DNA from 3 places in the Kribbella sp. NPDC050241 genome. Region 1 is predicted to be linked to each of the others. Evidence: riboswitches for the same ligand, from Rfam matches in the RefSeq annotation. Region 1 holds a riboswitch; each other region holds the start of a gene.
What was found. A riboswitch is a leader RNA that binds a small molecule or an ion and turns the genes downstream of it on or off. The one in region 1 is predicted to bind ZMP and ZTP.
Positions count from the first base shown of each region.

Region 2: it holds a riboswitch for ZMP and ZTP, as region 1 does, so the genes downstream of both, ACIBG5_RS04665 (glycine hydroxymethyltransferase) here and ACIBG5_RS25555 (5-aminoimidazole-4-carboxamide ribonucleotide transformylase) in region 1, are expected to answer to the same signal.
Region 3: it holds a riboswitch for ZMP and ZTP, as region 1 does, so the genes downstream of both, ACIBG5_RS07510 (bifunctional 5,10-methylenetetrahydrofolate dehydrogenase/5,10-methenyltetrahydrofolate cyclohydrolase) here and ACIBG5_RS25555 (5-aminoimidazole-4-carboxamide ribonucleotide transformylase) in region 1, are expected to answer to the same signal.

Region 1 is NZ_JBITJE010000005.1:427,917-438,059, reverse strand. It holds gene ACIBG5_RS25560 (hypothetical protein) at 1-912, opposite strand, end outside; ZMP/ZTP riboswitch at 951-1,035, shown strand; gene ACIBG5_RS25555 (5-aminoimidazole-4-carboxamide ribonucleotide transformylase) at 1,063-1,974, shown strand; gene ACIBG5_RS25550 (MMPL family transporter) at 1,980-4,247, opposite strand; gene ACIBG5_RS25545 (AAA family ATPase) at 4,387-4,929, opposite strand; gene ACIBG5_RS25540 (ubiquitin-like small modifier protein 1) at 4,972-5,253, opposite strand; gene ACIBG5_RS25535 (WD40/YVTN/BNR-like repeat-containing protein) at 5,256-6,350, opposite strand; gene ACIBG5_RS25530 (2-hydroxyacid dehydrogenase) at 6,363-7,295, opposite strand; gene ACIBG5_RS25525 (FAD-binding oxidoreductase) at 7,372-8,751, shown strand; gene ACIBG5_RS25520 (class I SAM-dependent methyltransferase) at 8,748-10,034, shown strand; gene ACIBG5_RS25515 (hypothetical protein) at 10,027-10,143, opposite strand, start outside.
Region 2 is NZ_JBITJE010000001.1:999,522-1,009,664, reverse strand. It holds gene rsgA (ribosome small subunit-dependent GTPase A) at 1-725, opposite strand, end outside; gene ACIBG5_RS04675 (YhjD/YihY/BrkB family envelope integrity protein) at 873-2,183, opposite strand; gene ACIBG5_RS04670 (acyl-CoA dehydrogenase family protein) at 2,202-3,827, shown strand; ZMP/ZTP riboswitch at 3,854-3,935, shown strand; gene ACIBG5_RS04665 (glycine hydroxymethyltransferase) at 3,964-5,412, shown strand; gene ACIBG5_RS04660 (MFS transporter) at 5,466-7,019, opposite strand; gene ACIBG5_RS04655 (GbsR/MarR family transcriptional regulator) at 7,083-7,553, shown strand; gene ACIBG5_RS04650 (RNA polymerase sigma factor) at 7,614-8,207, shown strand; gene ACIBG5_RS04645 (CU044_5270 family protein) at 8,204-9,241, shown strand; gene ACIBG5_RS04640 (glycoside hydrolase family 9 protein) at 9,312-10,143, opposite strand, start outside.
Region 3 is NZ_JBITJE010000001.1:1,583,294-1,593,436, forward strand. It holds gene der (ribosome biogenesis GTPase Der) at 1-1,322, opposite strand, end outside; gene ACIBG5_RS07480 (lysophospholipid acyltransferase family protein) at 1,315-2,043, opposite strand; gene cmk ((d)CMP kinase) at 2,040-2,720, opposite strand; gene ACIBG5_RS07490 (prephenate dehydrogenase) at 2,760-3,824, opposite strand; gene aroH (chorismate mutase) at 3,828-4,196, opposite strand; gene ACIBG5_RS07500 (helix-turn-helix domain-containing protein) at 4,303-5,208, opposite strand; gene ACIBG5_RS07505 (phytanoyl-CoA dioxygenase family protein) at 5,310-6,185, shown strand; gene ACIBG5_RS07510 (bifunctional 5,10-methylenetetrahydrofolate dehydrogenase/5,10-methenyltetrahydrofolate cyclohydrolase) at 6,208-7,050, opposite strand; ZMP/ZTP riboswitch at 7,081-7,170, opposite strand; gene ACIBG5_RS07515 (beta-N-acetylglucosaminidase domain-containing protein) at 7,171-7,776, opposite strand; partial or broken gene ACIBG5_RS07520 (beta-N-acetylglucosaminidase domain-containing protein) at 7,943-8,953, opposite strand; gene ACIBG5_RS07525 (NUDIX hydrolase) at 8,961-9,575, opposite strand; gene prcA (proteasome subunit alpha) at 9,572-10,143, opposite strand, start outside.

The DNA of each region.
Region 1 (10,143 bases):
CTCGATCCGGCCTGTGGTCAGGGCGGCGTGCTCCATTGCCGCTGCCTTCGCACCGACTGCCTTCAATGCGAACGACATCGCACCGTGGGCGGAGATGTCCTCCGGCTGTTGCTCGCGTCCGGGGGTCCACCATTTGTCCCGCGCGGCCAGCAGTTCCTCCCGCCGGTTCGAGACCTCGTGCGTCAGGCGGGCGCCGCGCTGCAGCCGGGAGAGCTCGCTGTCGCCGAGTACGTCGACCCACACCTCGTTGATCACCTGTGCGGCGACGGCACTCAGGGCGCTACCCGGCTGTGCGTTCGCCACCACCTGATGACCGAAGTGCACGAGCTCGGCGAGCTCCAGGCCCGACCACTTCGGGGCCAGCACCTGCACCCGTCCGCTGTGCGCGGCGTAGCTGTCGGGATGCCGCTCCACCGCGGACCGAAAGACCTTGTCCTTCACCTCCATCGACGACTGCAGTCCAACCGTCACCCACTGCAGCACCTCCCACGGGGCCGCATCGTCGGGCGCCGCATCGATCGCATGATTCAGTACTGCGCCCGCGGTCCCGAGGACGTCGTGGAAGGACGCGAACTGCTGCTCGGAGACGTACTTCGCGAGACTCCCGCTCCGCACTTCCCAGGCCTCGAACACCAACGTCTGCCCAAGCCACAGCAGCAGATCCGGATCCCCGGGCAACGCCTCCAGCCGCAATTCCAACTGCTCGCTGTGCCCGACCGCCGCCTGCCCCAGCCCCACCACTCGCACCGACCGCAGCCCGGTATTCACCGGCGTCGCCTTCAGCAACGCCATCCCCGTCGACAGATCCCCCGCACGCACAGCGGCGTACGCTCGATCGAGCTCGGGATCGGCCCACGCCTGATCAAGCCGAAGCCTGGAGACATCCACCGCCTTGCGAGAGAAGATCCCCATGCTCGGATCGTACGTGTGCGGGTTGCTCGAATAGACTGCCGAACGATCGCGACTGGCGAGGGTGGAGTACCACCGGGGAGCGGTCGGCCGGTAAGCAAGGCGTCGTCCGCCTGGGCGCCTCCGATGTGTTTCGATCTCGGAGGTCGCTGGATGCGTTATGGAATGAACCCACACCAGTCCGCCACGATGACCCCGGTGTCCGGTCGGGCGCCGTTCACAGTCGTCAGCGGGAGTCCGTCGTACATCAATGTCTTGGATGCGCTCACCGGTTGGCAGCTCGTACGGGAGGCGGCTGGGGCGTTCGGGGTGGTCGCGGCGGCGTCGTACAAGCACGTCTCCCCTGCCGGTGCTGCGCTGGCGGATTCGGTGAGTGCCGCGTATGTGCGCGCCCGTGATGCCGATCCGAAGTCGTCGTACGGCGATTTCGTTGCGGTCTCGCATCCGGTCGATGCCGAGCTTGCGGGTGTGCTCAAGCGGGTCGTGAGCGACGGGATCATTGCGCCTGGGTACGACGAAGGCGTCGTCGGAGTGTTGGCCGGGAAGAAGCGCGGGACCTTTCTCGTCCTCGAAGCCGATGCGTCCTTCGAGCCTCCGGAGCACGAGGTGCGCGAGGTGTACGGGCTACGGCTGACGCAGCAGCGGGACGACCTGCCGTTGACTCGTGAGCTGCTGGATCCGGGCGTGCCGGATGCAGCGGCCCGGGACTTGTTGCTCGGGATGATCGTGGCGCGGTACACGCAGTCGAACACGGTCGCGATGGTGAAGGACGGTACGACGATCGGCATCGGCGCCGGCCAGCAGTCACGAGTCGACTGCGTCCGCCTGGCCGGCGAGAAAGCAGACGAGTGGTGGTCCCGCCGCTCGTCAGAGCCGCTGACCGGCGTCGCGATGGTCTCCGACGGCGCCATCCCCTTCGTCGACAACATCGACGAAGCCCACCGCCACGGCGTAGCCCACATCGCCGAACCCGGCGGCTCGATCCGCTCCGACGAGGTCGCCGAGGCGTGCGCTGCCCGCGGAATCACGCTGTCACGAACCGGCGTACGCCTCTTCCGCCATTGAGGAGGTCAGGCGACGGGTTCGACCTTGGGGGTTTCTTGGGGGGTTGGTGGGGGTGGGGCCGGTGGGCCGCCTTCCAGTTGGATGTCGGGGACGATGCGGTCGAGCCAGCGTGGGAGCCACCAGGCGCGGTCGCCGAGGAGCGTCATGACGGACGGCACCAGGACCATCCGGACGATGCTGGCGTCGATCAGTACGGCGACTGCCATGCCGACCGCGAGCATCTTGACCGTCGGGTCGTCGTCGAGGACGAAGCTGAGGAAGACCACGATCATGATCGCGGCCGCCGTGGTGATGACCCGGGCCGTCGCGCCGATCCCGATCGCCACGGCGCGATGGCTGTCCTTGGTCGCGATCCACGCCTCGTGCACCCGGGACAGCAGGAAGACTTCGTAGTCCATCGACAACCCGAACACGATCGCGAACATCAGCATCGGCACGAACGACGGGATCGGCACCTTCTCGTCGATCCCGACCAACGAGGATCCCCAACCCCACTGGAACACCGCGACGATCACGCCGTACGCCGCTCCGACCGACAGCAGGTTGAGGATCGCGGCCTTGATCCCGATCAGGAGCGATCGGAACGCGACCGTGAGCAGCAGGAACGCCAGCAGCACCACAGCCCCGATCAGCCACAGCATCCGCCCGGACACCTTCTCGGTGAAGTCGACGTACCCGGCAGTGGTGCCGACGACGAAGGTGGGCTCTTTCTGCCCCGCGAGTACGTCGTCCCGGATCCGGTTGACCAGGTCCTCGGTCTCCGCCGCGGACGGCGACGTGGTCGGGATGACGTTGATGATCGCCGTCGTACCGGAGCTGTTCAGGCTCGGCGGCTGTACGGCGGCCACGCCGGACGTCTTCTGCAGCGTCGACGCGAGACCGTTCAGCAAGGTCTGCTTGTCGGTCGAGCTCTCGGACGGGAGCTGTACGACGACCGTCAGCGGACCGTTCGCGCCCGGGCCGAAGCCTTGGGCAACCAGGTCGTACGCCTTCCGGCTCGAGTCCTGCGCCGGATCCGTGCCGGCGTCGAGCTGGCCGAGGTTCATCGACAGCAGCGGGATCGCCAGGACGAGCAGCACCAGCGTGGCGACGATGCCGTACGGCCACGGCCGGACGCTGACCTTGCGCCCCCAGCGGGCGAACGCGCTCTGCTCGTGCTTGAGGTCGCGCCGCTCGCGCTCCTCGGCCCGGTGTTCGGCCACGGCCACCTCGTCCTCGAGGCCGGCCTCGAGCTCCTGTTCCTCGACCAGGTGGTGCCTGTCGTTGCGGTTCAGTACCAGGAACTTCGCCAGACCGAGCATGGCCGGGATGAGTGTCAGGGCAGCCAGCACAGTGACCGCGACCACGATGGCCGACGACAGACCGAGCGCGCCGACGAACGGTACGCCGGACACATACAGACCGAGGATCGCGATGACGACCGTCCCACCGGCGACCAGGATGGCCGCACCGGAGGTCGACTCGGTCCGGCCGACGGACTCCTCGACGCCTTGGCCGTCGTCGAGTTGTTCGCGATGGCGGGACACCATGAAGAGCCCGTAGTCGATCGCGACGCCCAGTCCGAGCAGGGTCGCGACCGTCGGCGCCGAGACCGGGAAGTCCTTCACGGCCGCGAGCAGACCGAGTATGGCCAGGCCGCCGCCGACGCTGAAGATCGCGGCCACCAGCGGCAGCGCGGACGCGACGATGGACCGGAACATCAGGAACAGCAACAGCAGCGCCAGCGCGAGACCGATCGCCTCCGAGAGCGCATCGTCGGCCTGCTTGCCGATCTGCCCGGCGCCTCCGCCGTACTCGACCTCGAGTCCGGCGGAGCGGGCCGGCTGGACGGCCGCGTCCAGCTTGTCGAGGTAGCTGCTGTCGAGCGACGCCGGCACCACGGAGAACGACACCGGAGCGTTGACGACGCTCCCGTCCTTCGAGATGTACGCCGTCGATGACGTCGCCAGCGGATCGACGGCCGAGACGACGTCAGGCAGCTTGCCGACCGCCGCCATCGACGTCTTGACCGCATCGGACTGCTCGGAGACCGTCCCGGACTTGGCGTGGAAGACGATCGATCCGGAGTACCCGCCGGCCGTGGAGAAGTCCTTGTTCAGGATCGTCAATCCAGCCGACGATTCACTGCCGGGGACCGTGTAGTTGTTGACGTACGTACCGCCGAACGCCGCCCGCAGGACGAACAACCCGACCACGGCAACCAGCCAGCCGGCGATCACGAACCAGTGAAATCGTGCGGCCCCTCGACCGAGCCGATCCAGAAACACATGCACAGGGCGCCCCCTCCCCCAGGCGCCCCCAGGCCCGGCCACGCCGCGCGCCCCTTCGCCGACAGTAGGCTGGGCGCGACCCCGCGACAACCCCTCGGTCACTGTCCGTATCTCTACGCCACCGCAGGATCGCTCTTCGTCGTCAGCCGACCAAGCGGAAGCGTTGGGAGGAGACCGCCCGCCGTACTTCGTCCGCCGTCCGCTGCACGTCGAGCCCGCTGGTGTCGATCGCATGCGACTCCAGCTCACCCAGTTCGGCGAACAACTGGTGCAGCCCGGTGATCGCCTCGGCATCCTTCAGTGAGTCGCCGCCCCGGTCCCGGGCCCGGGCCAGCGTGGTCTCGAGATCCGGCCGGAGTACGACGTACGACAGGACCAGGCCGGCCTGCTCCGCGGCGGCGCGGAACGGTGGCACGTAATGGAGGCCGACGACCCCGTCCACCACGACGTCGTACCCGCCTCGTGCGTACGTCGTCGCCGCCGCGACGATGACGTCGACGACCACGTCGTTCTGGTCCGCCGACCCAGGCAGGTACGGCGGCACGAAGCCGGTGCGGATGGCCGTGTAGAACTGATCGGTCAGGAGGTGCACGGTCAGACGTTCCGCATCCGTGGCAACCAACTCGGCCACTGTCGACTTGCCTGCGCCAGGTGGTCCGGTCAGCACGATGAGCTCGCCGTTCATGCTGCGAGACGCTAGCCAACCCGCCCCGGAAACTGCACTCATTTAGCCGCCGGCGACGCTGGGCAGGATGAGGAGCTCGGCTTCGGCGGGCAGCTTGGTGTCCAGACCGTCCAGGTCGCGGATGTTGTCGTTGCCCAGATACACGTTCACGTGCCGACGGATCGCACCCTGCTCGTCGGTCAGGCGCCGGCGGAGTGCCGGGTGCTGAGCCTCGAGGGCGGCGAAGACCGAGGCAACGGTCGGCTCGCCGCCGGACTCGATCTCGACCCGCTCGGCTCCGCCCGCGAACGGTCTGAGCACCGTCGGCAGCCTGACCGCGACCATCGTCAGCCCAGCACCGCGGCGCGCACGGTGAGCACGTCTGGCAGGTGACTCGCCACCTCGACCCACGTGTCACCGGCATCCGCACTCGCATACACGCACCCGTCGCGCGTGCCGACGTACACCCCGGCCGGGTCGGCCGTGTCGGTCGTCATCGCGTCGCGCAGGACCGGCACGAACGAAACGTCGGGCAGTCCGCTGGACAACGGCTCCCAGGTCGCCCCGGCGTCGCGAGACCGGTAGACGCGGCAACTGGCGTCGGTGGGGATCCGGTTCGCGTCCGCGACCAACGGGAAGACGTAAACGGTGTCGGGGTCGTGCGGATGCACCACGATCGGGAACCCGAAGTCCGAGGGCAGTCCGTCCGCGATCGACTTCCAGATCGCGCCACCGTCGTCGGAGCGGTAGACGCCGTGGTGGTTCTGCGCGAACATCCGCTCCGGTACGTCGGGATGCCCGGCCAACTTGTGCACGCACTGACCGAACTCCGGATCCGGGTCGGGCATGAACTTCGCCTTGATCCCGTGGTTCGCCGGCGACCACGACGCACCGCCGTCGGTGGTCTGGTACACGCCACCGGTCGACATCGCGACACTCACCTGCCCGGGGTCGCTCGGGTGCGGGAGCACGGTGTGCACCGCCTGACCGCCGAAGCCGGCGCCCCACTCCTTGCGGTGCGGGTGGTCCCACAGGCCGCGGACCAGCTCGAACGTCACTCCCCCGTCGGTCGACTTCCACAGCGCCGACGGCTGCGTCCCGGCGTACACGACTCCGGGCTGCGATTCGGGCGCCGGCTGGATCTGCCAGACCCGCTCGAGCGACGCCTCGGAGCCTTCAGGGAAGCCGATCGAGCCCTGGGGCGGTTCGGCCCACGTCTTGCCGAGGTCGTCGGAGTGGAACACCGCCGGGCCCCAGTGCTCGCTCGTCCCACCGACGAACAGCCGGGGCTGGTCGCCGCGCGGATCGATACCGACCGCGTACACACCCTGCATCTCGAACTCCGGCACCGGGCCGTCCAGGCTCCACTTCCGGCGCGCGGCGTCACTCCGTCCGATCCAGAGCCCCTTCTTGGTCCCGATCAGCAGTACGGCCTCGGACATCGTTGTCCTCCTTTAGCGTGGCGGCCCCGCCACCACATTGACGAGTGCTTCCCCTTGCGCATACCGCTCCAGCTGCGCACGCACCAGCCGGGCGACTCGCGGCTCGAACGCCGTCGACGCACCGCCGCGGTGCGGGTTGATCAGAACGTTCGGAGCCGACCACAGCGGATGTCCGGCGGGCAACGGCTCGGGATGGGTCACGTCGAGCGCGGCGCTGATCCGCTCCGAGCTGAGCTCCGCCAGCAACGCGTCCGTGTCCACGACGACACCGCGTGCGACGTTGACCAGCAGCGCGCCGTCCTTCAGCTGGGCCAGGAACTTCGCGTCTACCATCCCCCGCGTCTCGGCGGTCGCCGGCGTCAGAACGACGACGACATCCGCGCGCGGGAGCAGCTCAGGCAGGTCGGTGATCGGGTGCACACCCTCCCGGGGCCGCCGGGCGACCCGGATGATCTCGCACTCGAACCCGGTCAGCCGCCGCTCCAGCGCCTCGCCGATCGACCCGTATCCGAGGATCATCACCGTCCGGTCCGCGAGCGAGTCGTCCAGCTCGGTGTACGACGACGGCCAGACCTCCCGCTCCTGGTTGCGGACGGCTCGCGGCAGGCGCCGGTACGACGCCAGGATCAGGCCGACCGCCAGCTCCGCGGTGGACGCGTCATGGACGCCGCGGGCGTTGCACAAGGTGACTCCGTCGGCCAGGTGCGGCACAACATGCTCGAACCCGGCCGTCTGGGTCTGCACGACCTTGAGATTCGGCAGCTCCCGGACGACCTGGATCACCCGGTCACCGCCCATGTACCCCGGAACGTAGAACTCGACCTCCGCGAGCGACGCCGGCCGCTCGTCACCGTCGAAGAAGTCCACGTCGAAACCCGCGGGCAGCCCGCCGAGGAAGGTGTCGGGGTCCTCCCAGGGCAGCCATGCCTTCACCACATCAGCCATGCCCACGAACCTACTCGGCCACTCCGACAGTGTGAACTCCCGTGCCAGGCACGAAGCGTCGTCGTACTCTGGATCGGTGCCTTCGACATCGGATCCGGTTCGGACTCTCGATCACGACCAGGCGGTAGGGCAGCTGCGGGCGTCGTACGAACGGATCCCCGCAGGCAGGCCCGTCCGGCTGGCGAAGCGCAGTTCCAACTTGTTCCGGCCGAGAACCGAGATCGACCAGGCCGGTCTCGATGTATCCGCACTGACCGGCGTGATCGCTGTCGATCCGGTGGCGCGGACGGCCGACGTCCAGGGCATGTGCACGTACGAGGACCTGGTCGCGGCGACGCTGCCGCACGGCCTCACCCCGATGGTCGTCCCGCAGTTGAAGACCATCACCCTCGGCGGCGCGGTCACCGGACTCGGCATCGAGTCGTCGTCGTTCCGCGCCGGGCTGCCGCACGAGTCGGTGCTCGAACTCGACATCCTCACCGGGTCCGGCCAGCTCGTCACGGCCCGGCCCGACGGTGAGCACGCGGAGCTGTTCCGCACCTTCCCGAACTCCTACGGCACGCTCGGCTACGCGACCCGGCTGCGGATCGAGCTCGACCGGATCTCGCCGTACGTCGCGCTGCGGCATGTGCGGGTCGACCTGGACCGGCTCGGCCCGGTGATCGAGGAGCTCGTTGCCTCCGGCATGTACGAGGGCGAGCCGGTGCACTTCGTCGACGGGGTGGCGTTCACGCCGTCGGAGGCGTATCTGACGCTCGGTCGCAACAGCGACGCGGCGGTGCGGACCAGCGACTACACCGGCCAGCAGATCTACTACCGCTCGATCCAGCAGCGGCCGAACGACTTCCTCACCGCACACGACTATCTGTGGCGCTGGGACACCGACTGGTTCTGGTGCTCGGCCGCGTTCGGCGCGCAGAACCCCTGGGTACGGCGGGTGTGGCCGCGGCGCTGGCGGCGCAGCGACGTGTTCCACAAGATCGTCGGCTTCGAGAACCGGCATCACGTCGCCGCGCGGCTCAATCGCCGGCGCGGCCAGGCCGACCGCGAACGCGTGGTCCAGGACGTCGAGATTCCGGCGTCGCAGCTGGCCGGGTTCCTGCGCTGGTTCGACGCCGAGGTGGGGATGCGGCCGGTGTGGCTGTGCCCGCTGCGGCTCCGCGGGTCCATCGACTGGCCGCTGTATCCGCTGAAGCCCGGCGAGACGTACGTGAACGTTGGCTTCTGGGGCACCGTGGCCATGGCCGACGGTGCCGCCGACGGTGACGTGAACCGGGCGATCGAGGACGCCGTCGCGCGTTTCGACGGCCACAAGTCGCTGTACTCCGATGCCTACTACGACCGCGACACGTTCGACCGCCTCTACAACGTTCCGGCCTTGAACGCGGTGAAGAAACGGTACGACCCCGACGCCCGGCTCACCGGGCTCTACGAGAAGGCGGTGACGCGCCGATGACGACGCTTGCGACCCAGGTTTCGATTGCCGATGCACTCACGACAGTGACCCCGGACGGTCTCCCGTTCCGGTTCACGGCGTACGACGGCAGCGCGACCGGCCCTGAGGATTCGCCGATCCACATGCACCTCGCGTCCGAGCGTGGACTGTCCTACGTACTCACGGCGCCCGGCGACCTCGGCCTGGTCCGCGCCTACGTGATGGGCGACCTGGAGATCACCGGCGTGCACCCGGCCAATCCGTACGGGCTGATGCGGATGATGCTCAACCAGCTGCACTTCGAGCGGCCGACGACGGCGGAGGCGCTGCGCATCGTCCGCGGGCTCGGCTGGAGCCACCTGAAACCACCGCCGCCCCCGCCGCAGGAGCACCTGCCGAAGTGGCGCCGGACGTTCGAGGGACTGCGCCACTCGCGGACCCGGGACAAGGCCGCGATCCACCACCACTACGACGTGTCGAACACTTTCTACGAGTGGATCCTCGGGCCGTCGATGACGTACACCTGCGCGGTGTACCCGTCCGCGGACGCGACCCTGGAGCAGGCGCAGTACGAGAAGTACGACCTGGTTGCGCGGAAGCTCGATCTGAAGGCGGGTCAGCGGCTGCTCGACGTCGGGTGCGGGTGGGGCGGCATGGTCCGGCACGCGGCCCGCGAGTACGGCGTTCGCGCGCTGGGCGTCACGTTGTCGTCGGCGCAGGCCGAGTGGGCGTCGGAGGCGATCAAGGCCGAAGGGCTGGAGGATCTGGCCGAGGTACGGTTCCTCGACTACCGCGACGTGCCGGAGCGCGACTTCGACGCGATCAGCTCGATCGGTCTGACGGAGCACATCGGCGTACGCAACTATCCGTCGTACTTCGGTTTCCTGCTGGACCGGCTCAAGCCCGGCGGCCGGCTGCTGAACCACTGCATCACCCGGCCGGACAACCGCTTCCGCTCCACCGGCGCCTTCATCGACCGCTACATCTTCCCCGACGGCGAACTGATCGGCTCCGGCCGCATCATGGCCGAAGCCCAGGACGCCGGCTTCGAGGTCCGCCACTCGGAGAACCTCCGCGAGCACTACGCCCTCACCCTCGCCGCCTGGTCCGACAACCTCCAGACCCACTGGGACGAGGCCGTAGCCGAAGTAGGCCACCCCATCGCCAAGATCTGGGGCCTCTACCTAGCCGCCTGCCGAGTCGGCTTCGAACGCAACAACACCCAACTCCACCAGTTCCTGGCCGTAAAACTGGACAACCAATCCAACGCCCACTTCCCCCTACGCCCCACCTGGCTCAGCTGACCGAGAGGCTCCAGCCCGCGGGCGGTTGCAGCGGTGGAGTCGTCTGCGTCACCTGCACCCGGGTGGCCAGCATCAGCGACTCGTCCGCGAGCTGGAGCGTCACGGAGAA
Region 2 (10,143 bases), on a different contig from region 1:
ATCAGCTCACGCCGGACCGAGGTGTGCCGGCCCTTCCCGTCCTCACGGATGTCCTGCACGTCCAGCAGCTCCACACCGGCCAGCGCGTTCACCAGCGACGACTTCCCCGCACCACTCGACCCGAGCAGCGCCACAGTCGCGTCACCATCCAGCAGCGTCCGTACCGACTCCAGGCCCTGACCAGTCGTCGCACTACACACCAGTACGTCGGCACCCGGCGCAGCACGCGCCACATCCTCAGCGAGGGCGTCGGCATCGCCGACAAGGTCCGACTTGGTCAGTACGACGACCGGCCGCGCACCGCTCTCCCACGCCAGCGCGAGGAAGCGCTCGATCCGGACGATGTTCGGCTCCGGTACCAGGCCGACGACGATCGCGATCACGTCGACGTTGGCCGCGAGCACCTGGCCTCTGGACGAACCACCGACCTCCGCGCGCACGATCGCCGTACGCCGTGGAGCCAGGGACTCGACCGTGATCCGGTCGTCCGGCCAGTACCGCAGTACGGCCCAATCCCCTGTACATGGGCCGGCCTGGGGGTCACTGGCCACCGCGGCAAGGAGCGCACTGGACCACGTCGCGCGGACCGGGCCGTCCTCGGTGAGTACCGTCGCCAGGCCCTTGTCGACCCGGGAGACGCGTCCCGGCACGAGCTCGGCCGGGACAGAGCTCAGGTAGTCGGCCGTGGAACTGTCGAGTCCCAGGGCCTGGAGTGTGGCTGACATCGGCGAACCTTTCGGAGGGTCCGGCCGCGAGGTCAGCTCAGCGGACGGACGGGGTGGGAGACATCGGCCCGGTGGGCCTGATCCAAGCTCATGGCGGGGGCCTCCCTTCCAAGTCCTGCGGTCCTGGTCCAGGACCGGCTGATGGCGTCAGCGTAGGTCGTCGGTGTCAGTTTGCGCACCGGGTTTTCCGACCGGCTCGGGCTTGCGCTGGGGCGCCGGCCCGGAGGCCGGTTCGGGCTTGCGCTGCGGCGCCGGCGCGGGGGCCGGCTCGGCGACCTCGGTCTTCGGTCCCGGCTCGGCCGCCGGAGCCTTCGGTGGCCGGTCCGTCCGCGGCCGGTCCGTAGGTGGCCGGTCCGTAGGCGGCCGCTCTGACGACGGGGCCTTGGGCGGCTGGTCCGCCGCCGGTACGCCGAGGCCCTCGACCTTCCGCGCGACCTCGATCTCCGGCCGCTCCTGCTCGACCGGGGTCAGCGGGTTGTCGTGATGCGGCTCCGACTCCGCCTTCATCACCGGCTCGACCTCGTCCACGGTCTCCTTCGCCGTCTCCGTCACGCGGACCTTGTGCGGCCAGAGCCGGTCGACGACCGCGTTCAGCGCCGCGCCGATCAGCACCGCGATGGCGGTCATGTAGAGCCACATCAGTACGGCGATCGGTGCCGCCAGCGGACCGTAGATCGACGTACCGCCGACCGTGCTCTGCAGGATCCAGCGCAGGACGAAGCTGCCCAGGATCCAGATCGAGAGCGCCAGGAACGACCCGGGCAGATCGGAGACCCAAGGCGTCCGCACCGGCACCGACAGGTGGTACAGGGTGTTCAAGAAGCCCGCGGACAGGATCGTGACGACGGGCCAGTACAGCTGGTTCAGGAAATCGAGGCGGTGCGGCAGCAGAGCCTGTACGGCGTCCGGTCCGGCCAGCACCAGCGGGAGGACGATCACGCCGATCACGAGGGCGGCGCAGTACAGCGAGAACGACAGCGCCCGGGTCCGGACGATGCCGCGCTTGCCACCCATCCCGTACATGATCGTGATGGTGTCGACGAACACGTTCAGCGCGCGGCTGCCGGACCACAGCGCGAGCACGAAACCGATCGAGATGACGTCCGGCCGGCCGCCGTTCAGGACCTGGTCCAGGGTCGGCACGATCACACCCTGGACGGAGTCGGCGGTCAGCGCCCGGGCGGCCAGTTCGACGATCTGCGCCTTGATGTCGTCGATCGTCTCGACCTCGAAGTACTTGCCGGCGATGTAACCGAGACTTCCGGCCAGCCCGAAAATCAGCGGCGGCAGCGAGAGGATCGCGAAGAACGCCCCCTCCGCCGCGAGACCGGTGACCCGGTAGCGCAGACAGACACCGATGGTCTGGGTGAGCAGCTTCCAGGTCGTCGCGGGGATTTTGCGGACCCATGCCAATGAGAGGGAGCTCCCACCCGCGGGTCTTGCCCCTGAACGTGCCATACCGCTTACCGTACTGACATGGCGGACCCATTCGCGGTAACGAATCAGGCTCCCCCACTCCAGGGGGTGAACTTCTTCACCCGGGACACGGCCCTCGGTGACGCTCTGCGTCCGTACGCCGACCTCGCGGACGATCCCGGGCTGACCCGGATCGGCGAGCTCGCGGGCTCCGAAGAGGCCCTCGCTCAGGCACTCCCCGCGAACCAGAACGTACCGGTCCTGCGCACGCACGACAGGTACGGGAACCGGATCGACGAGGTCGAGTTCCACCCGTCCTGGCACTGGCTGATGGAGCGCGCCGTCGGCTTCGGGCTGCAGGCCGCGCCGTGGACGAGCGACCGGCCCTCCCCGCACCTGACCCGCGCGGCCGGCTTCTACGTCTGGTCCCAGGTCGAGCCCGGCCACGGCTGCCCGATCTCGATGACGTACGCCGCCGTCCCCGCCCTCAGGGCGGACGAACGGCTCGCCAAGGAGTGGGTCCCGCAGCTGGCTTCGCGCCAGTACGACGTACGCCGGTTGCCTGCGGCCACCAAGAGCGGCGTCCTCGCGGGGATGGGGATGACCGAGAAGCAGGGCGGCTCGGACGTCCGGGCGAACCTGACCACCGCGACGCCGGCCGGTGACGACGGTGAATACCAGCTGAACGGGCACAAGTGGTTCTGCTCGGCGCCACAGGTCGACGTCTTCCTGGTACTGGCGCAGGCGCCGGACGGACTGAGCTGCTTCGTCGTCCCGCGCGTGCTTGCCGACGGCAACCGGAACGCGTTTGCCCTGCAGCGGCTGAAGGACAAGCTCGGGAACCGGTCGAACGCGTCCAGCGAGGTCGAGTTCCACGGCACGGTCGGCTACCGCCTCGGCGACGAGGGCGCCGGGGTCCGCACGATCATCGAGATGGTGGCCGCGACCCGGCTGGACTGCGTCCTCGGCTCGGCCGCTCTCCAACGGCGCGCGCTGGTCGAGGCGCTCTGGCACACCCGCCATCGTTCGGCGTTCGGTGATCTGCTCGCCGACAAGCCCGCGATGCAGAACGTGCTGGCCGACCTGGCGCTCGAGAGTGAGGCTGCGACAGCGCTCGCGATGCGGCTTGCGGCGGCGGTTGATGCGTCGACCAACGGCAACGAGCAGGAGGCCGCGTTCCGGCGGATCGGGCTGCCGCTGGCGAAGTTCTGGGTGAGTAAGCGGACGCCGTTCATGGCCGCCGAGGCCCTGGAGTGTCTCGGCGGGAACGGGTTCGTCGAGGAGTCCGGGATGCCTCTGCTGTTCCGGGAGTCCCCGCTGAACTCGATCTGGGAAGGGTCGGGGAACGTGAACGCACTCGACGTACTGCGAGCCCTCAGACGGCCCGAGTCGCTCGAGGCTTGGCTGCTGGAGGTCGGCGCGGCGCGGGGTGCGGACGAACGCCTGGACACCGCGGTCAACGACGTACTGCAAGCGCTTGCTGACGTCGAGGGCGCCGAGGCGGGCGCCCGCCGGTTGGCGGCGCGGATGGCGCTCTGCCTTCAGGCGTCCCTGCTCGTCCGGCACTCCACACCCGCGGTCGCGGACGCCTTCGTCGCGTCCCGACTGGCGAACGACTGGGGCGGCGTCTTCGGCACCCTCCCGCGGACCACGCCGTTCGGCCTGATCACCGACCGCAGCCTCTGACTCTGAGCCGCGGCAGCACGATAGGGTGGCCGCGTCGCGACTGGCGCGCTGAGGTGGAGAACCACCGGGGAGCGAAGACTGTCGGCACCGTGCGCCTGGGTGCCCACGACCCACTGCAACCGCAGGAGAGACAACGATGACTCAACCCTTCGACGCCGCCGCCGCGTCGGCCGCGTACAACAACGCGCTCCAGGTGATCGCCGCGGTGGAACCCACCGTCGCCGGCGCGATCAAGGCCGAACTGGCCGACCAGCGTTCCTCGCTGAAGCTGATCGCGAGCGAGAACTACGCCTCCCCCGCCACCTTGCTGACGATGGGCAACTGGCTCTCGGACAAGTACGCCGAGGGCACCATCGGGCACCGTTTCTACGCGGGCTGCCAGAACATCGACACCGTCGAGCAGGCCGCGGCCGACCACGCCACGGCGCTGTTCAACGCCCCGCATGCCTACGTCCAGCCGCACTCCGGCATCGACGCGAACCTGGTCGCCTTCTGGGCGATCCTGGCCCAGCGGATCGAGTCCCCGGCGCTGGCCGAGGCGGGCGCGAAGCACGTCAACGACCTGTCCGAGGAGGACTGGTCCAAGCTCCGCCGGGCGTTCGGTGACCAGAAGATGCTCGGTATGTCGCTGGACGCCGGCGGTCACCTGACCCACGGCTTCCGGCCGAACATCTCCGGCAAGATGTTCCACCAGAGCTCCTACGGCACCGATCCGGAGACCGGGCTGCTCGACTACGACGAGGTCGCCCGCAAGGCGCGGGAGTTCAAGCCGCTGATCCTGATCGCCGGCTACTCGGCGTACCCGCGGAAGGTGAACTTCGCGACGATGCGCGAGATCGCCGACGAGGTCGGCGCGACGCTGATGGTCGACATGGCGCACTTCGCCGGCCTGGTCGCGGGCAAGGTCTTCACCGACGACTTCGACCCGATCCCGCATGCGCACGTCACCACGACGACCACGCACAAGTCGCTGCGCGGCCCGCGCGGCGGCATGGTGCTGTGCCAGCCGGAGTACGCCGACGCCGTCGACCGCGGCTGCCCGATGGTTCTGGGTGGTCCGCTCGGCCAGACGATGGCGGCGAAGGCGGTCGCGCTGGCGGAGGCCCGGCAGCCGTCGTTCCAGGAGTACGCGCAGGCCGTCGCAGACAACGCGGTCGTGCTCGCGGAGGGCCTGATGAAGCGTGGCGTCAAGCTCGTCACCGATGGCACCGAGAACCACCTGGCTCTGCTCGACGTCTCGTCGTACGGGATCACCGGGCGGCAGGCCGAGTCGGCGCTGCTCGACGCGGGGATCGTGACGAATCGGAACGCCGTACCGCGCGACCCGAACGGCGCCTGGTACACCTCAGGCGTCCGGATCGGTACGCCGGCACTGACCACGCGCGGCTTCGGGGCCGACGAGTTCGACCGGGTCGCCGAGTTGATGGTCGACGTGCTGTCTTCGACGACGCCGACGACAACGGCCGCCGGTGCACCGTCCAAGGCGAAGTACGTGCTGGCCGACGGCGTTGCCGACAAGGTCAAGGCCGCCTCGGCCGAGATGCTCGACAAGCACCCGCTGTACCCGGGCCTCGAGCTCAACTGACGTCATCGCGCGGCGCCTGCTCTCCCCTCGGGAGCAGGCGCCGCGCTGCTCTGTCAGGCGTCCTGCTTGATCCCCATCAGCGCCTCCTGCGAGGCCTTGGTGGCCTGCTTCGGCATCAGTACGGCGGCCAGTACGGCGCCCACGACCGCGATGCCGGCCGAGACCCACATGGTCGTGTTGAGGCTGGTCATGAACGCGTCGCGTACGTCGCCGAGCAGGTCCGCAGACCCGACCTTGGTCGCGACTGAGAGCCCGCCACCCAGCCCCTTCTCGACCGCGTCAGCCGCCTGTGCCGGCAGTCCGGTCGTGTCCACGTTGTGCCGGTAGACCGAGTTCAGCACCGTGCCGAGGACAGCTACACCGACGGTGCCGCCAACCTGCCGGAACGCCTGCAGTAGAGCGGATCCGGTGCCGGCCCGCTCCGGGTCGAGCACACCCAGCGCCGCGTTCATTGCCTGCGGCATCGAACAGCCGAGGCCGAACCCGACCACCACGAACCAGATCGCGGTGTAGCCGTAGCCGGTGCCGAGATCGGTGAAGGCTCCGAGCAGGAACCCGGCGGCCATCACCAGGAACCCGGCCATCACCACCAGCCGGGTGCCGACCTTCGCCTCAACCGGCTCGGCCAGCTTCGCCCCGACCGTCATTCCACCGATGAACGGCAGCAGCTTGAGACCGGTGTGCAGCGCGTCGGACCCGTTGATGCCCTGGAAGTACTGCGGCATCGTGAAGAGCAACCCGAAGATCGCGAACACCGAGACGGTGAGCAGCACCGCCCCACCGGTGAACACCTTCTCGCCGAACAGCCGCAGCTCGATCAGCGGGTCGGAGTTCCGCCGCTGCCAGAGCAGGAAGACAGCAAGGAGTACGACGGCCAGCGCCAGGAAGAGCACCGTGGTGCCGTCGGTCCACGAGGTCTCCCCCGCCTTGGTCACGCCGTACACGAGCGAGGCCAGGCCGGTGCTGGAGAGCAGGATGCCGAGCCAGTCGATCGCCGGCCGGCGCGAGCTGCGGGTCTCCGGGACCAGCAGGCTGACAGCGATCGCGGCGATCAGCGCGATCGGCACGTTCAGGTAGAAGATCCACTGCCAGCCGGCGTGGTCCAGCAGCAGGCCGCCGACGATCGGGCCGACCGGCATACCGATGCTGTTCGCCACGACGAAGAAGCCGATCGCCTTCTTGCGCTCGACCTCGGTGGGGAACAGCACGGTGATCAAGGACAGCGCGACCGGCACGATCATCGCGGCGCCGACGCCGAGGAACGCCCTGGCGCCGATCAGCTGGCCGGCCGAGTCGGACAGCGCACAGGCGAGCGACGCTGCGCCGAACAGTGTCAGCGCGATCGCGATGATCTTGCGGCGCCCGAAGCGGTCGCCGAGCAGTCCGGCCGGCAACAGCAGCGCGGCGAGAACCAGGTTGTAGCTGTTCGCCATCCACTGCAGCTGACTGGTCGACGCGTCGAGGTCGGCGGCCAGGGTCGGCAGCGCGACGTTCAGCACGGTCGTGTCGAGGCCGAGCACGAGCACGGCCAGGCAGAGTGCGAAGAGGACTCCGAAGCGGCGGGCGCCGGTGAGCGTCGGCCCTTCGGCAACGGAGGAGGTGGTCATGTCGAGCAAATTATCAGATATTTGTGATAGTTGCGATAGATCAAATTACTGTAGTCTTCAACCATGGCGCCCGAACCCACTCCCGAAGAGGTCAGCCAATTCGTCGAGCGCTTCGCCGGCATCCTGGCGAACAGTGGCGTCCCGACCATGTCGGCCCGGGTGATGGGACGGATGCTGGTCAGCCCGACCGGGACGATGACGGCCGCCGAGCTGGCCGAATCGCTGAAGATCAGCCAGCCCGCGGTGTCCGGCGCGGTCCGGCAGCTGATCCAGGTCTCCTTCATCACCCGCGAGCGGCAACCCGGCTCACGCAAGGACCACTACCGGATCCGCGACGACGTCTTCGCCGCCATCCTCGAACGGCGCAATCTCGCGCTGAGCGAATGGGAGTCCAGCAGCCGCTCCGGCGCGGAGCTGTTCGGCCCCGGCAACCCGGTCGGCCGCCGCCTCTCCGAAGCCGCCGACTTCTTCGCCTTCATCCACGCCGACATGGACCAGATGATCAAGAACTGGCGCGCCGAACATCCCCGCTGAACGCTCCTTTGATCGGCTGTAATCGTTTGTTGTGATCGGCAATAGACGGGTGTGGAACCGATGACCGAGCCCACCGGGGCCGATCTTGAGCAGCTGTATACGGAGCACTATCGCGCGATCCTGCGGTACGTCGTACGCCGGATCGGGGATGCCGACGAGGCGCACGATGTGACCGCGGACGTGTTCCTGACGGCGTTGAGGCGGCGGACGGATTTGCCGCAGGACCGGGCGTTGCCGTGGCTGTACCGGGTCGCGGCGAACGTGCTGGCCGATCGACGGCGCAGTCGGCAGCGGTCGACTGCCGCATATCAACGCGCCGGCAACGACCTCGTGACCAGGACCGGACCGGCCGCGGACGAGCGGCTTGAGTGGTCCGACCAGCTGGCCGGGACTTTGGCTGCTCTGCGGACACTGAGCGCGGCCGACCAAGAGGCGCTGATGCTGGCGGGCTGGGAGGAACTGCGTGGCGCCGATCTCGCGACGGCACTTGGTTGCTCGAGGGCGGCCGCGGCAGTTCGGCTGCACCGCGCGAGAGCTCGGTTGAAGACGGCGCAGGCGCAGTACGACGACCGCGCGCGGAGCACCCAGGGACGGTCGGTCGGTTCCACGGTCGTGCGAACAGCTGAGTCCAAGACGCAGGGAGAACGTTCATGAACACCAACGACCTCGACACACTGAAGCGCGTCGACCCGGCGTCCGGGATCCCAGATGGCCCGCTGACAGGTCGCGAACTGGCGGGACTGCAACGGATCGCGACCCGGCTGGCCGCGGAGGAGCATGTTGCTCCGGTCAACGGCGTACGGGCGGCCGACGTACCTGCCCGTCGTGGAAAGGTACGGCGGCGCGCGGTGCTGGTCGGCGTGGCCGGGGCCGTGGCGGTCGCGGCCGCGGGGGTGGTGGTCGTCGACCCGTTCGGGTCGGGTGGGGTCGCGATGGCGGCGACTCCGCCGTTGCTGGATGCCGAGCTCGCGCAGGGCCGGCCGGGCAAGGCGGCGTTGCTGGCGCTCGCGGCGACGGCGGCCGCCGACAAGACGCTGCCGGGCGACGCCGGGTCGCACACGGTGCGGATGCAGGCGTGGAACCTGTCGACGGCCGTCGACAGTAAGGAGCGGGTCACCTCGGCGATCATCCCGGAGGACGTGAGCCTGACGTGGAACAGCGATCTGTCCGGGCGCCTGGTGATCAGGACCGGGCAGCCGTACTCCCCGGATCCGACGTCTCACAAGGACCCGGTCGGCAAGCCCGGCAGGGTGAAAGGTGACCAGTCGTGGCCGCCGGGGAGATACCAGCCGATGTACCGCTATCCGCTGCCGAGCGACCCTGCACGGCTCTTGGCGGTGCTGAAGATCGGCCACGACATCGACGCCAACGGCCCCGGCCAGCTGGCCGGCGCAGTCACGGACCTGTACCGCGAGGCGACGCCGGCCCCAGCGGTACGCGCGGCGGTGCTCAAGATCCTCGCCGATCACAGCAACGCGGTATCGCTGGGCGCAATGACCGACCGGAGCGGCCGCAAGGGCCAGGCGTTCGCGGTCGACAGCAGCTACGGCGGCCTGCCGAACCGGCACGTCCTGATCTTCGACGCCAAGACCGGCCGCCTCTGGGCCGACGAAACAGTCCTGACAAAAACCGCCGGGCGTCTGAACGTCCGGATCCCCGCCGTGATCAGCTACAAGCTCTACCTGTAGGCGGGGCGGCTGGGTGCACCGGCGAGCGCGCGGGGAGAGGTGCGCGCGCGTCGCCGGTGCGGGGAGGGGACTACGTGGTCAGCGCGTAGACCGCGATGGCTGCGAAGTCGTCGGCTGGTTCGGAGGCTTGCCAGGAGCGGACGTCGTCGACGTACCGGGAACCATGACCAGTGAACTGAGCGTACTGATCGACACCGTCGGCCGGGCACGGGTTCATGCCGTCCAGGTGATCACCCAGACCTTCCTCGAACAGCTCCTCCGAGTTCGGCCCGTTCACGACCGCACCCGTGAGCTCGCGCCCGAGAATGTTCGCGATCTGGTGGTGCGGGCACCGCTCGGCGTTCTCCCCCACGCCGACCATGAACGACACACCCCACGCGTTGGCGCCGAAGTTCCAGTCGAGCTGCTGCGTACCGAAGTCGTCGTACCGCCGGTCTCCCGTCACCTGCCGATACAGATGCGCGGTAGCCGCCAGCCCGAAGGCATGCGGTACGGCGTCGAAGTTGTCGTACTGCGCCCCAGCGCGGAACGGATCCGCGGACGCCCGCCCCGCCCCGATCTCCAGCTGCGCACGCAGATCACCAGCCAGCTTCTTCACCAGCCCACGATCCGATCGGTTGGCCCGGATCAGGTCCGCATGCGCCAGTGCGCTCACGTCATACAGGTTGAGCGTGTCGCCGCCGGCCTCGTGCTCGATGTACTGCCCAGCCCAGTAGCCGGCCTGCTTCAACCACGCGTGTCCTCGTGGATCGCGGAGGCGCTGCGCGGCAAGCGCCAGCTCGGTGGCGCCCAACTCGAGGTCGTCCCGCCACGCCGACTCCGGGTAGAACGCGAACGGCAGCGACGTGACCAACTGCCCGACGTTCTTCGTCTGAGCCTGAGCGAAGATCTGCGCCGCAGTC
Region 3 (10,143 bases), on a different contig from region 1:
AAGCCGAAGTCCTCGCGGAGGCGGCGCTCGATGAAGCGCTGGTACGACGGCTCGATCTGGCCGGAGGTGAAGATCGCGAACGTCGGCGGCATCGTCGTGGCCTGGGTGCCGAACAGGATCTTCGGCTGCTTGCCGGACCGGACCGGGTGCGGGTGCGCCGCCACCAGCCGGCCGAGGAAGGCGTTCAGTTGGCCGGTCGGGACGCGGGTCTGCCAGCCCTCGAGCGCCGCCTCGATGGCCGGGACGAGCTTCTCCATGTGCCGGCCGGTCAGCGCGCTGATGTTCACCCGCGGCGCCCAGCGGAACTGCACCAGGTCGCGGTCGATCTCGCGCTCCAGGTAGTAGCGCCGGTCCTCGTCGACCAGGTCCCACTTGTTGTACGCGATCACGAGTGCCTTGCCGGCCTCCTCGACCGCGTTCATGATCCGGATGTCCTGCTCCGACATCGTCTCCGACGCGTCCACCACGACCACGACGACCTCGGCCCGCTCGATCGCCGCGTTGGTCCGCAGCGAGGCGTAGTACTCGTGGCCCTGGGCGTTCTTCACCTTGCGCCGGATGCCGGCGGTGTCGATGAACCGCCACTCCTTGCCCGCCAGCGTGATCAGCTCGTCCACCGGGTCGACCGTCGTACCGGCAATGTCGCTGACGACGACCCGGTCCTCCTTGGCCACCTTGTTCAGCAGCGAGGACTTGCCCACGTTCGGCTTGCCGACGATCGCGATCCGGCGCGGTCCGCCGGCCTCGCCGTCCCGCTCCGGCGGCGCCTCGGGCAACGCCGCGAGGACGGCGTCGAGCATGTCGCCGGTGCCGCGGCCGTGCATACCCGAGACCGGGAACGGCTCGCCGATGCCGAGGCTCCACAAGTTCATCGCCTCGGACTCGATCCGCTGGTCGTCGACCTTGTTCGCGGCCAGCACGACCGGCTTGCCGGACTTGCGCAGTACCCGGACGACCGCTTCGTCGGCGTCGGTGATTCCGACCGTCGCGTCCACCACGAACAGGACCGCGTCGGCGGCGTTGATGGCCACCTCGGCCTGGGCGGCGACCAGCGCGGCCATCCCGACCGCGTCCGGGTCCCAGCCGCCGGTGTCGACGACGGTGAAGCCCCGGCCGGCCCAGTTCGCGTCGTACGAGACGCGGTCGCGGGTGACACCCGGGGTGTCCTCGACGACGGCCTCGCGGCGGCCGATGATGCGGTTCACCAGCGTGGACTTGCCCACGTTCGGCCGGCCGACGATCGCGAGGACCGGCAGCGGGCCGGTGTCCTCGCGCTCGTGCGTTGGCTCGGCGAAGTCGTAGCCGGTGGGCAGGTCACTCATCAGGGTCCTTCTTGTCTGGCTCGCCCGGGAGGGGGTGGCCGGTGGCTTCGACGGCCGCCTTCATATGGGCTCGCAGCACGTCGCCGATCTGGTCGGCAACCGCTCGTACGTCGGAGTGCCTCCGGGGAAATGGTACGCGGTCAACCGCGAACACCTCGCCATAGACGACATCGATCCGGCTCCCGGCCGGTGGGAAGCCCTCCACATCGCCGTGCGGCAGCCGGGTCCCGAGCAGCGCCACCGGCAGGATCGGCGCCCCCGTCACCATGGCCAGATACGCCACCCCGCCCCGGATCCGGCCGAAGTCGCCCGCCCCACGGGTCCCCTCTGGATAGATGTTCAGCACCCGACCGTCTCGCAGTACCTGGATCGACTTCCGCACCGCGAGCGGGTCGTACGACGACCTGTCGACGGGGATCTGCCCGATCCGGCGCAGCAACCAGCCCTGCAGGCCACCGAACACCTCGATCTTGCCGAGCTGGTGCAGCATCCGGGGCGCCATCGCCCCGAGCAGTGGTGCGTCCAGCAGGCTGAGGTGGTTCGGAGTCATCAGCACCGGCCCCGTCAGCGGGAACCGGTCCTCGTGGTGGACGGTCAGCTTGTACTTGCGCCGGAAGTAGGGCCTGGCGACCTTGCGCAGCGGCGACGCGAGCCGGTACGGCAACGGGCGCAGGTCTGCGGTGCTGGGCAACTCCAGGTGCCCGGTGACTTCGGCTGTCATGACTCCCGGCGCGCGGCCTCGGCCTCCTTCGCGAGCCGGCTGATCACGTCGATGACCTCCTCCAGGGAGAGGTGCGTCGAGTCGATGGTGACCGCGCCGTCGGAGGCGACCTGGAACTCCGACACGGTCGCGTCGTCGGCGTCCCGGCGGACGATCTGGTCGCGGAGCTGCTCGGCTGTCACCGAACCGGCCGCAAGTTCCGCGCCACGGCGCGCCATCCGGGCGGCCTGGTCGGCGGTGAGCAGCACCTTCAGCTCGGCGTCGGTCGCGACCACGGTGGCGATGTCTCGGCCCTCGACCACGATCCCGCCGCTTGGCTGGGCAGCGTCGATGACGGCGCGCTGCCGCCGGATCAGCTCCTTGCGGACGTCCAGGTTGGTGGCGATCTTGGAGACCGTCTCGCTGATCCGAGGCTCCCGGATCGCGGCCGTCACGTCGGTGCCGTCGGCGATGACGAACTGCCGCGTGGGGTCGGTGCTGATCTCCAGCCGCAGCTCCCGCGCCCGCTCGGCGACCGCCGCGGTGTCGTCGAGATCGAGACCGTGCTCCATCGCCGACCACGTCACCGCGCGGTACGTCGCACCGGTGTCCAGAAAGCGCAACCCCAGCCGGCTGGCGACGCCGCGGGCGGTACTCGACTTGCCGGAGCCGCTCGGGCCGTCCACAGCGATGATCATGGCCCAGAGATTACCTGTGGCCGGGGACAACCTCGGCACCTACCGGTGCACGACCCAGCCTCGGTCGGTCAGTACGTCGACCAGCTGGTCGACCGAGGCGGGTTTGACCGCCAACTCGACCTCACCGACCGGGCGGCCGGGGCTGTGGTCGATCCGCAGGTCCTCGACGTTCGCACCGGACTCGGCGGCGTCGGCGAACAGCCGGGCCAGCTGTCCCGGCCGGTCCGGGATCGTGACCAGAACGGTGACGAGATCGATGTGCGGCGTACCGTGCTTGCCGGGTACGCGGACCGCACCGGACACGCCTTGGCCCAGAATCGAGGTCAGCTCCTCGCCCGCCTCTTCCTTGCCCAGAGCAACGAGAACGCGGTCGAGTTCGCCGCGGATCTGCTCGAGCAGGCCGGTCAGCGCGGTCGAGTTCGCGGACACGATCTGGGTCCACAGCTTCGGGTCGCCGGCCGCGATCCGGGTGACGTCACGGACACCTTGGCCCGACAGTTGCAGGTGTGAGCTCGGGGCGTCGGCCAGCGTCCCGGCAGCGAGCGCCGACATCAGATGCGGCAGGTGCGACACCCGGGCGACGGCGAGGTCGTGGTCCTCGACCGACAGCTCGACAGTCCGCGCGCCCGACGCCTCGGCGAGCCGCCGAACCAGCTCGACCGCCTCCGGAGCGCTGGTCTCGTGCGGCGTGATCGCCCAGGTCGCGCCGTCGAACAGGTCTGCGCGTCCGGCCAACGGGCCGTTCCGCTCCGACCCTGCCATCGGGTGGCTCCCGACGTACCGGCTGAGGTCGGTCGTGAGCTTGCGCGCGTCGGCCAGCGGCTTGGACTTCACGCTGGCCGCGTCGGTCACGATCGCGTCGGTCTGCTCGAGCTGCTCCGCGATCACCGCGCCGACATGGTCAGGCGGTACGGCGACGACCACGAGCTGTGGCTCGATCTGGACCAGCCGGGAGCCGGCCCCGATCCGCTCGGCCATCAGCGCGCTGTCCGGGTTGGCGTCGACCAACTCCACGACCACACCGAGCCGGGCCAGCGCCAGGCCGATCGACGTACCGATCAGGCCGGTACCGACGATCCGGACCGGACCCCGCAGCTCACTCATTGGTCACTGGGCGCCCGTCAGATCCGGGCGGAGCGCCACGGCGCCGTGCAGGTAGACATGCTGGATCTTCTCCCGCGACCGCGGGGTCTCGGTGTGCACCATCATCCGGACCACCCGCGGCAGTGCGTGCGGTACCGCGATCTCCTGCATGCACATCAGCGGTACGTCGGTCAGGCCGATCTGCCGGCCCGCCACCGCCGGGAACTCCGAGTGCAGGTCCGGCGTGACGGTGAACAGGATGCTGATCAGATCCTCGTTCTCCAGATCGTTCGCCTCCAGGACCGCCCGCACCAGCTCGGCGGACCGCTCGAGCAGATGCTCGCGCTCGTCCACGTCGAGCTGGGTGGCACCCCGGATCGCCCGTACCGCCACGTGTCGGCCTCCTCGCTCAGGTCTTCTTGTCTGTCTCAACACTAGGCCAGAGCCGCCACAGAGTGGACAGCCGTCTCGGATTCCGCGCTCCTGCAGACCCCTGGAGTCAGCCACTCCGGGCCGCCTCCAGCAGCCGCCTAGCCACCGGAAGCAGCCCGGCCTCGCGGACCGGCGCGAGCGGATCGGACAGCTGCCGTCGACGCCGGAACGTGCCAGGCGGTTCGCCGTACGCGAGGGAGAAGCGGCGTGAGAAGTGGTACGGATTGCTGTAGCCGCCGTCGGACGCGATCTCCGCGATCGTCGCGTTGGTGCGCAGCAGAGCGGTCGCCGCGCGGGCCAGCCGGATCAGATCCAGCGCGTACGCCGGTCCGCAGTCGTACCGCTCCCGGAAGAGCCGGTGAAGGTGTCCGGCCGACATGTTGGCCGCGGCGGCCAACTCGGGGACGGAAATGATCCGCGGCCCGCGCCTGGCCCACACGCTCGCCACGTGGTCGACCATGCGCCGAACGCCATCCGGCAGCTCGTCACGCGACGGGCCGACCGGAGCACTGACGAAGACCTCCAGCATCGTCGCCACGAGCCGGTCGCTGTGTCCCGGAACCGACTCCGGCACGCCGGTCAGGTCCAGCAGATAGGTGCACAGTTCGTCGAGCAGCCCCGGATCGGATCTCGATCGCACCGAGGGCCAACTCGACGCAGCGCCGAGTCCGCCGAAGTCCTCGATCTGGAAGTGCACGTAGGCGTGCCGGGACCAGTGATCACAGTCCCAGATATAGGAGTCCCGGTTGCCGCGCCGGGCCAACGCCACCGTTCCGGGGCGCAACTCCTCCTCCACCGTCGCCTGATGGACTCCGGCGTCGTCGTACAGCTCGGTCCGCCAGAGCGCCGAACCGTGCAGGAGCCAGAGCAATTCGAAGTTCGGCAACCAGCGCGGACCGTAGGTTGCCCCGGGCGCATAGTCCGCGACCTGGACCACGGAGTTCACGCTGATCACCGGTGGTCGCGATGTCACGAACAGATAGTAGAGCGCGCGCCGGCGACATTGGCCGTCCGGTCGTGCTCTGAGATTGTGAAGCCGGTCATCGCCAACCCCAGGCCGGATGGAGCGCCCCAATGCAGCCTGTCACCGCCGTACGCAGGTTCACCGAGGTCACCGACGAGTTGATCGAGTCGTTCCGGCGCGACGGCTTCGTGGTCCTCGATCAAGCCCTCCCACCCGACCAGGTCGCCGCGCTCCACACAGCGGCCGAGCACCTGTGCCGCGGTGACCTCGGAGCCGTCGAAGGCAGCCCGAGCACGGAGCCGGGCGAGGACGTCGTGCGCAAGTACCTGTGCATTCACCAGCCCCACAAGGTGTCCGACGTGGCGCTGGCCGCGTTGCGCGCACCGCGCGTGGTGACCGCACTGACCGCGCTGATCGGGCCGAACGTGAAGGCGATGCAGTCGATGCTGTTCATCAAGTCCGAGGGCAAGCCGGGCCAGGCCTGGCACCAGGACGAGTTCTTCATCCCGACCAGGGACCGCTCGCTGACCGCGGTGTGGATCGCGCTCGACGACGCCACCGTGGAGAACGGCTGCCTGTGGGTGCTTCCGGGCTCGCACCGGCGCGGTGTCATCTATCCCGATCGGGAGCAGGACGATCTCCGCTTCGACTGCACGGTGGAGTTGTTCGACTTCCCCTACACCGACGACGACGCAGTACCGGTCGAGGTGCCGGCGGGTTCGGCGGTGATCTTCAACGGCTACCTGCTGCACCGATCACTGCCGAACACCACGCGGCGCGGACTCCGCCGGGCCCTCGCCAACCACTACATGAGCGCGGAGTCGCTGCTCCCGTGGCATTCCGTGCCGGCCGGCGTCCATGTCGGCAAGCACGACTACCGCGACATCGTGATGGTAGCCGGGACCGACCCGTACGCCTACAAGGGCATCGACGACATCGCGCGCCCGCATTCCCGCGCCGACAAGGACGGCGGCTGCGACCGCTAGGACACGTCGCTAGAGCCGTGCCCTAGCGGGTCTGCGCCTCGGCGGCGTCGACGGCCTGCTCCAGGAGCAGGGCGATCGTCATCGGACCGACCCCGCCGGGGACCGGTGTGATCAGGCTCGCGACCTCGGCCGCGGCGGCGAAGTCGACGTCCCCGACGTTGCCCTCGTTGTAGCCGGCGTCGACGACGACCGCGCCGGGCTTGAGCCAGTCGCCCTGGACGAAGTTCGGCCGGCCGACCGCGGCCACCACGATGTCCGCGGTCCGGACGATCGCGGGCAGGTCGGTGGTTCGGGAGTGCGTGTAGGTGACGGTCGCGTTCGATGCCAGCAGCAACATCCCGGCCGGCTTGCCGAGAATCGGGCTGCGGCCGATCACGACCGCGTGCGCCCCGGCGATCGGCACGTCGTACGCCTCGAGCAGGCGCATGATCCCGCCGGGCGTCGCGGACCGGAAGCCTGGTTCACCGAACGCCATCGCACCGAACGACCGCGTGGTCACGCCGTCGACGTCCTTGGCCGGGTCGATCGCCTCGAACGCGGCCCGCTCATCGATCTGCGCAGGCACCGGGTGCTGCAGCAGGATCCCGTGCACCGCCGCGTCCTGGGACAGCTTGGTCAGCTCAGCGACCAGCTCCTCGGTCGTCGTCTCCGCGGGCAGTACCACGCTCCGCGACCCGATGCCGGCCTTCTTCGACCGGTTCTGCTTCATCCGCACGTACGTCGCCGACGCGGGATCGTCACCGACCAGCACGGTGGCCAGGCACGGCTGGACCCCGGTCCGCTCCTGCAGTGCACGGGCCCGGTCGGCCGTCTTCGCCACGATCTCGGCGGCAACGTCGGTACCGGTCATCAAAGTGGCAGTCATAGCGCGCGCTCCCTTGGGCGTCGACAACAGGTCAAGTGCCCAGGCGCGCGGCTCGGCCGGATCCTCCGGCGGACCGTTCCCCGGTGGTCGTCCACCTCAGCGCCAGTCGCGGTCCACCGCTCAGGATACCCGGCCACCCTCCGTCGCCTCGGTCAGGAAGGTCTCGATGACAGGGTCACCGAGTTGGGGATGGGTCTTGGAGTGTGGCAGGCGGGTGTCGCGGATCGTCTTGGCCTGGGTGACCAGGTGGTCGATCTGGTCCCGGGTCGTGGCGGCGTCCGAGCTGTTGCCTTCGGCCACTGCTTCGAGGTGCCGGAGGGACTCGCGGAGTGCTTGCGCCCAGAGGAAGGTCGCATCGAGCCAGGCTCCGGCCTCGTCGGCGAACGACGGGTCGGACACCCCGGCGCGGATCCGGGCCGGAGCGTTCTCGATCGCCTCGAGGTACGGCTCGAGCTGCGCGATGGCCCCGGCCAGGTCGCCCGTCTTCCAGGTCTTCCAGAACGCGGCGGTCTGCGCGGCGAGGACCGGCGCGTTCACCAGGTGCAGCCGGCCGTCATAGGTGGTGAGGTCGGCGAAGACCTCCAGCGCAGCGATCGTCTCGGCGTCTCCCCCGGCCCGCTCGGCGAGCGCGCGGTGCCACGAGGCCTGCTCGTCGTACGTCGCCGGGTTCCAGCCGAACTCGGCGAACGAGTAGAGCGCGATCTTGCTGGCCCCGGCCTGGTTCATCGGGTTCGAGATCACGCCGACGACCTGGTCGGCCAGACCAGGCTCGCGACCGCTGTAGGCCGGCAACGGACTGCAAAGGGTCATTCTCAACAACCGTCTCCGGGTCGACCTCCGCCGCGAGCAGGATCCGGGCGGCCGCGTAGTCGTTGACCGGGTAGTTGTCCCAGATGAGGATGTCGTGCCCGAACACGGCCTTCGCCTCGGCCGCTTGTGCGCTCGTGATCGTCTCCGGTACGACGCCGATACCGGTCCAGTGCACGACCACCGCGCTGTCCAGCTGCTCCCGCAGCGCCTGCTTGTACGGCGTCTCGTCGACGTTGTAATACTCGGTCGGGACCATCTGCAGGGGGGCGAGGTCCGGCTTGGTCGCGACCCACTCGCGCTGGATCCGGTTCAGCAACTCGCTCTGTGCGCGCCCGGCTCCGCCACCGCCGGCGCCGTACTTCTCCTCGTCCTCGGCGCTGTGCCACTTCTCGTACTCGATGTCGTCCAGGGCCACATTGAACGCGCGCGCACCCAGCGCGTACAGGGCCTCGAACTTGGCGATCAGCGCCTGGAAGTCGCTGTCGTCGGTGTAGCGGATCGACAGGCCGGGTGACAGCGCGAAGGTGAAGTCGACCTTGTTCCGCACCGCACGCTCGGCCAGCTTGTCGGCCGGGTACGGGTCGCGCCACTGCTCGCGGTGGTACGGGTCGTCCTTGGGCGCGTACTCGTAGGTGTTCATCCGGTGCGTGCCGAGGTAGTCCAGATGGTCGAGCCGGTCCGCGTGCGACCACGGCGTACCGTAGAAGCCTTCGATCGAGCCGCGGTACCGCATCGTCGGCCAGTCGCGGATCTCGACGCCCTCCACATGGTTGCCCTGGACAAGCTGTGCGAAGGTCTGCGCGGCGTAGAAGGTGCCGCGCTGATCGACACCGTCCAGGACGACCTGGTCGTCGCCGACGGCAACGACGTACCCCTCGAGCGGCAACCCGTCGGCAGCCGCGTTCGTGCCTCCGAGCCGCACAGTGACAGCAGACTCGCCGTCGGTGATCGTCCGTACGCCGGCCCGTGCCAGGGTCTCGCGGACGACGCGCTCGGCGTCCGCATCGGTCGTCGGGCCGTGTACCAGCCCGACGGTGTCGCCGAGGTCGAAGCCGTCGTCGCGGTGGGTGGTCTGCTGAGGCTCAGGCGTCATTGCCCTACTACAGCAGTCCGGCGTGATCCAGCGCTAGATAGGCCGCGTCGACTCCGGTCATCGCGCCTGGTGTGCGCAGCTCGGCACGGAACGCATCGACAGTGAGCTCGACCGGCACACAGTCCTCGGTCTCGTCCAGTGACTGCTTGCCGTCCGGCCGGCAGCCGCGCGCGATCGCGATGTACTTCCGGTACGTCGACGACGCCGAGGACCACTGCCAGCCGACCAGGTCGAGCGTCTCGCAGGTGTACCCGGTCTCTTCCTCGAGCTCCCGCGCACCGGCCAGCGCCGGGTCCTCCCCCGGCTCGACCAGCCCACCTGGCAGGTTCGTCACGATCCGGTCGGGTCCGGCCCGGAACATCCGGATCGTCACGATCCGTCCCTCCGGCGTCAACGGCAGCACCGTGACACCGGCGCTGATCCCAGCGTCGGACTTCGGGCCGAACACGTCCCACTCGACCTCACGCCCGTCCGGCAGCCGGTACCGCCGCAACTTCACCGTCAGGAACCGGTGGAAGCCCAGCTCCTCACCCACCAATTCCCAGGCCGTCGGGTCACCGGGCCGAGACAGTTCAGCCGCCGCGGAGTCCGCGGCGGCTGAACGCCATTCCGGCTCGCTCACAGCGGCCGGTCGTCGTCCGGCTCCTCCGGTGGAGCAATGGGTACGTCGTCCGCCGGCGGGGCGTCGTCGGACGAGGAGGATGCTGTGCTGTCCTCCGCGGCCGGGGTGTCCTCGCTCGCCTTGCCGTCGGCCGCGGGCTTCGCGTCCTCGGCCGGGCGGGACTCGGACAGGATGCGCTCCAGCGTCTCCACGGAGATCCGCTTGAACTTCCGGACCTGGGTCCGGGTCCGGTCCAGAACCGCGACCTCGATCTGGTCCGACGTCAGCTGCCGGACCTCGGTGCCGTCGTGGCCGAGCGCATCCACAGCCAGCCGGAGCGCCCCGGCCAGCGAGATGCCCTCCTGGAAGTGCTCGCCGACGTACTCCGCGACCTGCTCGGCCGGCCCGCCCATCACGGCGTACCCGCGGACGTCCGCGATCGAGCCGTCGTAGGTGAGCCGGTAGACCTGGTCGTCGGCGGCGCTGGCACCGACCTCGGCGACCAGGATCTCCACCTCGAGCGGCTTCTCACCGCCGGAGGAGAAGATCGCGCCCAGCGTCTGCGCGTAGGCGTTGGCGAGCGCCCGGC